Regions from separate parts of the Paracoccus sp. NBH48 genome, predicted to be linked through region 1. Evidence: riboswitches for the same ligand, from Rfam matches in the RefSeq annotation. Region 1 holds a riboswitch; the other holds the start of a gene.
The links. A riboswitch is a leader RNA that binds a small molecule or an ion and turns the genes downstream of it on or off. The one in region 1 is predicted to bind thiamine pyrophosphate.

Region 2: another riboswitch for thiamine pyrophosphate. It lies ahead of F1642_RS07720 (thiamine ABC transporter substrate binding subunit); the one in region 1 lies ahead of thiD (bifunctional hydroxymethylpyrimidine kinase/phosphomethylpyrimidine kinase).

Annotation. Positions count from the first base shown of each region.
Region 1 covers NZ_VUOJ01000002.1:188,484-192,692, forward strand. Annotated here, with positions in the region: gene F1642_RS04405 (DEAD/DEAH box helicase) at 1-1,625, opposite strand, end outside; gene F1642_RS04410 (acyl-CoA thioesterase) at 1,773-2,249, opposite strand; TPP riboswitch at 2,344-2,446, shown strand; gene thiD (bifunctional hydroxymethylpyrimidine kinase/phosphomethylpyrimidine kinase) at 2,517-3,320, shown strand; gene F1642_RS04420 (FAD-dependent oxidoreductase) at 3,313-4,209, shown strand, end outside.
Region 2 covers NZ_VUOJ01000004.1:171,493-175,701, forward strand. Annotated here, with positions in the region: gene mutS (DNA mismatch repair protein MutS) at 1-2,082, opposite strand, end outside; TPP riboswitch at 2,141-2,240, shown strand; gene F1642_RS07720 (thiamine ABC transporter substrate binding subunit) at 2,271-3,242, shown strand; gene F1642_RS07725 (ABC transporter permease subunit) at 3,221-4,209, shown strand, end outside.

The DNA.
Region 1 (4,209 bases):
TCGGTGCGCGGGGCGCGGGGCGCCCGCTCGATCGGCGCGTCGAGGTCGGGGGCGCCGTCCATGCGGCGCATGGTGACCTCCGGGGTGATCTCGATGAAATCGCCGAACTTGGCGGCGACTTCCGACGCGATCTGGATATAGGACAGGTCCTGCTTGACGCGGATTGCGCCGATGCTGTCGCGGGTGATCCCGCCCGCATCGCAGACCTTGGGCAGCAGCCAGCGCGCCTCGGCCCGACCGGAATGACCGACCGACAGCGTGAACCAGACAGACGGGCCGAACTCGCGCTGCGCACGGGGAGCCATCGGTGCAGGGGGCGCATGCGCCTCGGACAATTCCTCGGCGGCAGGGCGGCCTTCGCGCCACAGGCGCAGGAAGGCGGCGGCGACCTGTTCGGCGCTGAACTGCTCCAGCAGCTGCGCGGCCAAGGCGGCGTCGTCGCCCACGGGTTCGTGCAGGCCGGGATGGTCCAGCATGCGCTGATCATCGCGCGCCCGCACCTCGTCCGCGGTCGGCGCGTCCAGCCATTCGGCCGAGACCTTGGCGTTCTGCAGCAGGCGCTGTGCCCGACGATAATCGGCCGACGGCACGATCAGCGCGGACACGCCCTTGGAGCCCGCACGCCCGGTGCGGCCCGACCGGTGCAGCATCGTGTCGGGGTTGGTTGGCAGGTCCGCGTGGATCACCAGCTCCAGCCCCGGCAGGTCGATGCCGCGCGCGGCCACGTCGGTGGCGATGCAGACGCGGGCGCGCCCGTCACGCAGCGCCTGCAACGCATGGGTCCGCTCCTGCTGGGACAGCTCGCCCGACAGGGCCACGCATTTGAAGCCCCGGTTCGACATCCGCGCCAGCAGGTGGTTCACGTTGGCCCGCGTCTTGCAGAAGACGATGGCGGTCTGCGCCTCGTGGATGCGCAGCAGGTTGAAGATCGCGGGCTCGCGGTCGCGCGCGGTCACGGTATAGGCGCGATAGGCGATGTCGCCGTGCTGGCGCGCCTCGCCCATGGCGGCGATGCGCAGGGCGTCGCGCTGGAAATCGCGGGCCAGCTTCTCGATTGCCGACGGCACCGTGGCCGAGAACATCAGCGTGCGGCGCTCGACCGGGGCGGCGCCCAGGATGAACTCCAGGTCCTCGCGGAAGCCCAGGTCCAGCATCTCGTCGGCCTCGTCCAGGACGGCCGCGCGCAGGTCCGACAGGTCCAGGCTGCCGCGGTCGATATGGTCGCGCAGGCGGCCGGGCGTGCCGACCACGATCTGCGCGCCGCGCTGCAGGGCGCGCTTTTCGTTGCGATAGTCCATGCCACCGACGCAGGTGGCGATCTGCGCGCCGGTGCCGGCATAAAGCCATTCCAGCTCGCGCGCGACCTGCAGCGCCAGTTCGCGCGTGGGCGCGATGGCCAGGGCCAGCGGCAGCTCGCCCGCGATGATGCGGTCGCCGTCCAGAAGGTCCGCGCCCATCGCCAAGCCAAAGGCCACGGTCTTGCCCGACCCGGTCTGGGCCGAGACCAGCACGTCGCGGCCCGCGGCCTCGGGCGCCAGCACCGCCGACTGCACGGCAGTCAACGTCTCATAGCCCTTGTCGGCCAACGCCGCCTGAAGCGGCGCGGGGAAATTCAGTTCAGTCATGTGATTCGCCAAAATGCGGGGGCCGTGAGCGACCCGATGAGCGGCACCTATCGTCGCTGCGACCGGCCCACCCTGCACCCGCCGCCCCGGACTAGCAGGGCCAAAGGCGGTTCCCTACGCGGTTTGGATCGCAAAGTCCACGCCCAATCAGGGGGTGTTCGACGCGGCCTCCTGGCGGGCCGCGATCTCGCGCCGCATGGCGCGCCTGACCTCGGCCGACCGCCAGCGCTGGCGGTCGATGTCGTCCTCAAGCTCGGGCTTGGGGACCGGCACAGGATGGCCGCGTTCGTCGACCGCGACCATGGTGAAATAGCAGGAATTGGTATGCCTGCGGGTGCCGCGGCGGATGTTCTCGGCCTCGACCCGGATGCCGACCTCCATCGAGGTGCGGCCGGTATGGTTCACCCGCGCGCGAAAGGTCACCAGCTCTCCCACGTGGATGGCCTCCTTGAAGGTCACCTGGTCGACGGACAGGGTCACCGCATATTCTCCCGACCAGCGCGACGCGCAGGCATAGGCCACCCGGTCCAGGCAGGCCAAAAGCGCGCCGCCATGCACCTTGCCGCTGAAATTCGCCATGTCCGGCGACATCAGCACCGTCATCTCCAGCCCGCGCCTGTCCATCTGTCCCCCGTCCGCTGCCCCGCCATCCTGCGACAATCGCGCGGGCGCGAAAAGCCCCCCTTGCGCCCCGCGCCCGCCGCGCCTAGCCTTGGGGGGCAAACCGTTGGGGTGTCCCGTCACAGGGGCTGAGAGGCGACAGCCAACCCATCGAACCTGATCCGGGTCATACCGGCGGAGGGAACGGTGCAGATATCGGCGCGGCCGTCGGCCCGCCCTGTGTCCCCACCCCTTTGCCCGGTCACGACCCGCCACATTACGGGGGACGACGTGACAGCACCCATTGCCCTGACCATCGCCGGGTCCGATTCGGGCGGCGGCGCCGGCATTCAGGCGGATCTGAAGACCTTTTCGGCCCTTGGCTGCTATGGCGCCAGCGTCGTGACCGCGCTGACGGCGCAGAACACCCGCACCGTGGCCTTGGTCGAACCGGCCAGCCCCGCGATGATCGCGGGGCAGATGCGTGCCGTTCTGGACGATCTGGACGTCCGGGCGGTCAAGCTGGGCATGCTGGGCGGGGCCCAGGCCATCGCCACGGTGGCGGGTGGTCTGGACGGCTGCGACCTGCCCATCGTGCTGGACCCGGTGATGGTGGCGAAATCGGGCGACCGCCTGCTGCCGCCCGATGCCATCGACGCGCTGCGTGCCCTGTTAGGCTGCGCGACGCTGCTGACCCCGAACCTGCCCGAGGCCGCCTGCCTGCTGGGTTGTGCCCCGGCCACCACCCCGGCCCAGATGGCCGAACAGGGTGCTGCGCTGCGCGCCATGGGCGCGGGGGCCGTGCTGATGAAGGGTGGGCATGGCGAGGGCGCGATCTGCACCGACCTTCTGGTGACCGCGCAGGGGGCGACGCCCTTCAGCGCCCGACGCCTGTCCACCCGCAACACGCATGGCACCGGCTGCACGCTGTCGGCGGCCATCGCCGCAGGCCTGGCACACGGCCTGCCGCTGGAGCAGGCGGTGGGGGTCGCACACCGCTATCTGCAACGCGCGATCGCGGCGGCGGACGATCTGTGCGTGGGGTCGGGGCACGGGCCGGTGCATCATTTCCATGCGGTCTGGTCGCATGGCTGATGTCACCATCATCGGCGCGGGCGTGGCCGGGCTGTTCGCGGCCCATGTGCTGGTGCAGCGCGGGCTGACCCCGCGCATCCTGGACCGCAAAGGCGCGCCCGGCCCACACGGCTGCTCATGGTGGGCCGGCGGCATGCTGGCCCCGCAGTGCGAGGGCGTGACCGCCGACCCCGTGATCACCCGCCTTGGCGCAGAAGCCGCCGATGCCTGGTCCGCAATCACGCCCGTTACGCGGCGCGGCACGCTGGTCCTGGCGCTGGACCGCGACCGGGCGGAGCTGGCCCGCTTTGCCCGCCGTGCCACGGCGCATCACCCCTGCGACAGCGCCGATCTGGAACCAGACCTGCAGCCCCGGCCCGGCCTGATCTTTCCAACCGAGGCGCATCTGGACCCCCGACATGCCTTGGCGGATCTGGCCGCGTGGCTGGCCGCGCGCGGCATCGGCATCGAATGCGCGACCGCCGAACCCGGCGACGTCGCAGGCCCGGTGATCGATGCCCGCGGACTGTCCGCTGCCCTGCCCGACCTCCGCGGCGTGCGCGGCGAGATGGTCGTCCTGCACGCGCCCGACATCGCCCTGACGCGGCCGGTCCGCCTGCTGCATCCGCGTCATCCGCTGTACATCGTGCCGCGTGCGGGCGGCCTGTTCATGCTGGGCGCGACCCAGATCGAAAGCGCATCCCGTGCGCGCCCCACCGCCCGGTCGGTGCTGGAACTGCTGTCGGCGGCCTATGCGCTGGATCCCCGCTTTGCAGAGAGCGCCATCGTCGAGATGGGCGCCGATCTGCGCCCGGCATTTCCGGACAACATCCCGCGCGTGACCGTCCGAGGGCGGGTGCTGCACCTGAACGGGCTGTTCCGTCACGGATACCTGATGGCCCCCGCGCTG
Region 2 (4,209 bases), on a different contig from region 1:
CTGGTTCAGGATCGCGGCGGTTTCCACCATCTCGACCATGAAGGTGGACCGCCCCCGCGCCAGATCGTCGGCGGCCCCTACACGGGAAAACAGCTGGCTGACCAGCCCGATATGCGCCGCCCGCGCGGGAACAAAGGCGCCCGCCTGCGCCAGCACCGCGATCAGCGCGTTCTGGCGCAGGAAGGTCGACTTGCCCGCCATGTTCGGCCCGGTCAGCAGCCAGATCGCGGGCGTGGCCCCGGTGGTCAGGTCGCAGTCGTTGGCGACGAAGCTTTCCGCCTTCCGGCGCAGCGCGCGTTCCACGACCGGGTGGCGGCCGCCTTCGATGACGAAGGCGCGGCTGTCATCGACGCGCGGCCGGACCCAGCCCTCGCCCGAGGCCAGATCGGCGAAGGCGCAGGCCAGGTCGATCTCGGCCAGGGCGCGGGCGGCCTGACCGATCCGCGCCGCCTGATCCAGGATCGCCGTCCGCAGGCGGTCGAAGATGCCCCGCTCGATCTCCAACGCGCGGTCGCGGGCGTTCAGGATGCGGGTTTCCAGTTCGCTGAGTTCCACCGTGGTGAAGCGGATCTGGTTCGCAGTGGTCTGGCGGTGGATGAAGGTCTGGTTCAGCGGCGCGGCCATCATGCGCTCGGCATGGGTGGTCGTCGTCTCGATGAAATAGCCCAGAACGTTGTTATGCTTGATCTTCAGGCTGCCGACCCCGGCCAGGACCGCGTAATCGGCCTGCATGCCCGCGATGACGCCCCGCCCCTCGTCGCGCAGGCGACGGGTCTGGTCCAGATCGGCGTCATGCCCCTCGGCCACGAAGCCGCCATCCCGCGCCAGCAAAGGCGGCTCGGCCACCAGCGCATCGTCCAGGAGGTCAACCAGCCCCTCATGGCCGACCAGATCACCCGCCGCATCGCGCAGCACGGGCGGCGCGTCGCCGGGCAGCCGCACGGCGATCGCCGCGCCCTGCGTCAGCCCCGCCCGGATCGCGGCCAGATCGCGCGGCCCGCCCCGGTCCAGCGCCAGCCGCGACAGCGCCCGGTCCATGTCCGGCACCCGCGCCAGCGCGCCGCGCAGATCCGAGAGCAGCCGCGCATCCCCCGCCAGCGCCGCCACCGCATCATGGCGCGCCGCGATCAGCGCGAGATCGCGCGACGGAGCGCTGATCCGCCGTTCCATGAGGCGCGCGCCCGGCGCGGTCACGGTGCGGTCGATGGCCGCCAGCAGCGATCCCTCGCGCCCGCCCGACAGGGCCTGGGTCAGCTCCAGATTGCGCCGGGTCGCGGCGTCGATCTGCATCGTGCCGCCCGCGCGTTCGCGCATGGGCGGGCGCAGCAGCGGCAGGCGGCCCTTCTGCGTCATGTCCAGATAATCGACGATGGCGCCCATCGCGGCCAGTTCGGCGCGGGTGAAGCTGCCGAACCCGTCCAGCGTCTCGACGCCATAGAGCGCGCAGAGCCGCCGCGTGCCCGCATTGCTGTCGAACGCGCTGGCATGCAGGTCGGTCATCACCGCGCCCGCATCGCCGATCAGCTCCTCCAGCCCGGTGTCGCAGGCCAGGACCTCGCGCGGGGCCAGCCGCGCCAGCTCGGGGGCCAGACGCGGCAGGGGGCAATCCATCACCGAAAACGCGCCGGTCGAGATGTCGACCCAGGCCAGCGCGCCCTCCTCGCGGACCACCACGAAGGCCGCCAGGTAATTGTGGCGCCGCGCCTCCAGCAGCGATTCCTCGGTCAGGGTGCCCGGCGTCACCAGCCGCACCACGTCGCGCGCCACGACCGATTTCGACCCGCGCTTCTTGGCTTCCGCGGGGTCCTCCATCTGTTCGGCGATGGCCACGCGGAAACCCTTGCGGATCAGCGTCAGCAGATAGCCCTCGGCCGCATGGACGGGCACGCCGCACATCGGGATGGGCTCACCCGCATGGGTGCCGCGTTTGGTCAGCGCGATGTCCAGCGCGGCGGCGGCGGCGACCGCGTCGTCGAAGAACATCTCGTAGAAATCGCCCATGCGATAGAACAGCAGCGCGCCGGGATTGGCCTCCCGGATTGCAAGATATTGCGCCATCATCGGCGTGGGCTGATCAGACATGTCCTTGGTCATGGGCGGGTTCTATCCGCTTGCGCGGGCGCGCGAAACCTCTACATTCGGGATCACCTCGGGGTGCCCCATGCGGGCTGAGACGCGACAGCGGACCCGTTGAACCTGATCCGGCTCACACCGGCGGAGGGAAGGTGCGCACCCCCTTCTTTTCGACATTCCGACAAGAGAGGCTGCCGATGAAATCCGTCCTGATCCCCGCTTTGCTGCTGGCCACCCCCGCCCTGGCCCAGGATCGCGTCCTGACCGTCTATGCCGGCGACAGCGTCACCAGCGAATGGGGCCCCGGCCCCGCCATCGAGGAGGGGTTCGAGGCGATCTGCGATTGCGACCTGCAATTCGTGACCGGCGACGTGCTGCCCCGCATCCTGATGGAGGGGGCGGGCACCCAGGCCGACATCGTCTTCGGCCTGAACACCGACATGACCGCGCGCGCCCGCGCATCGGGTCTGTTCGCACCGCACGGGCAGGACACGTCCGACCTGTCGCTGCCCATCGCATGGGAGGACGACATCTTCCTGCCCTACAACTGGGGCGAGACGGCCTTCGTCTATGACAGCACCCGGCTGGAGAACCCGCCCGCCAGCTTTGCCGAGCTGCTGGAGGCCGAGGATATCAGCATCGTCATCCAGGACCCGCGCAGTTCGGTGTCGGGTCTGGCGATGCTGCTGTGGGTCAAGTCGGTCTATGGCGATCAGGCGGGCGAGGCCTGGGCCAAGCTGGCCCCCAAGGTGCTGACCGTCACCCGCGGCTGGTCCGAATCCTATGGCCTGTTCACCGACGGAGAGGCGGACATGGTCCTGTCCTACACCACCTCGCCCGCCTATCACATCGCCGCCGAGGAGGACGACACCAAGCGCGCCGCGATCTTCCCCGAGGGGCATTACTTCATGGCCGAACTGGTGGCCCAGGTCGCGGGCACCGATCAGCCGGAGCTGGCGCAAGCCTTCATGGACTGGGTGCTGACCCTCGATTTCCAGGCGACGATCCCGCTGGCCAACTGGTCCCTGCCGGCAAAACTGCCGCAAGCCGACTGGCCGCAGGTGATGCGCGACCTGCCCCGCCCCGACAAGACCCTGTTCCTGTCCGAGGACGAGGCAGAAGCCCTGCGCGCCCCCGCCCTGGACGAATGGCAGCGGGCCTTCCGCTGAGCATCGGCCACGCCATCGCGGGCGCGCTGGCCGCCCTGATCCTGGGCACGCTGGCGGCGGTGGCTTGGGTCGCGGGCGGGCTGTCGGGGCTCACCGAATGGGATCTGCGCGCGGTCTGGTTCACCCTGTGGCAGGCGGCGCTGTCCGCGACCCTGTCGGCGGCGCTGGCCGTCCCGGTCGCGCGCGCGCTTGCGCGGCGGCGGTTCCGGGGGCGCGGGCTGCTGGTCACGCTGTTGGGCGCGCCCTTCATCCTGCCGGTGATCGTGGCGGTCCTGGGCCTGATCGCGATCTTCGGGCGCAACGGTGCGCTGAACGGCGCGCTGGAGGCCCTGGGCCTGCCCGCCATCGGTATCTATGGCTGGCAGGGGGTGATCCTGGCGCATGTGTTCTTCAACCTGCCGCTGTCGGTGCGGCTGATCCTGCAGGGCTGGCAGGCGATTCCCGCGGAACGCTTCCGGCTGGCCGCGTCCCTGGATTTCGCGCCCCGCGACATCGCCCGCCATCTGGAACGTCCGATGCTGCGCGGCGTCCTGCCCGGCGTGTGGCTGGCGGTGTTCCTGGTCTGCCTGACATCGTTCACGGTGGCCTTGGCCCTGGGCGGGGGGCCGCGCGCCACGACGGTGGAGCTGGCCATCTATCAGGCGTTCCGCTTTGATTTCGACTTGGGGCGCGCGGCGGCCCTGGGGATGGTGCAGATCGCCATCTGCATCGGGGCGGCGGCGCTGGCCGCCCGCGTTGCCGTTCCGGCGGGGTTCGGCGCAGGGCTGGACGCGATGGGCGGGCCGCCCGCGCCCGGCGGCTGGCGGCGGCTGGCGGATGCGGCGGTGATCACGGCGGCGGCGATGTTCCTGCTGGCGCCGCTGATCTCGGTCGCGGCCACGGGCCTGCCGCGCCTGACCGGCCTGCCGCCCGAGGTCTGGGATGCGGCCCTGCGTTCCATCGCAATGGCGGTGACGTCGGCCCTGCT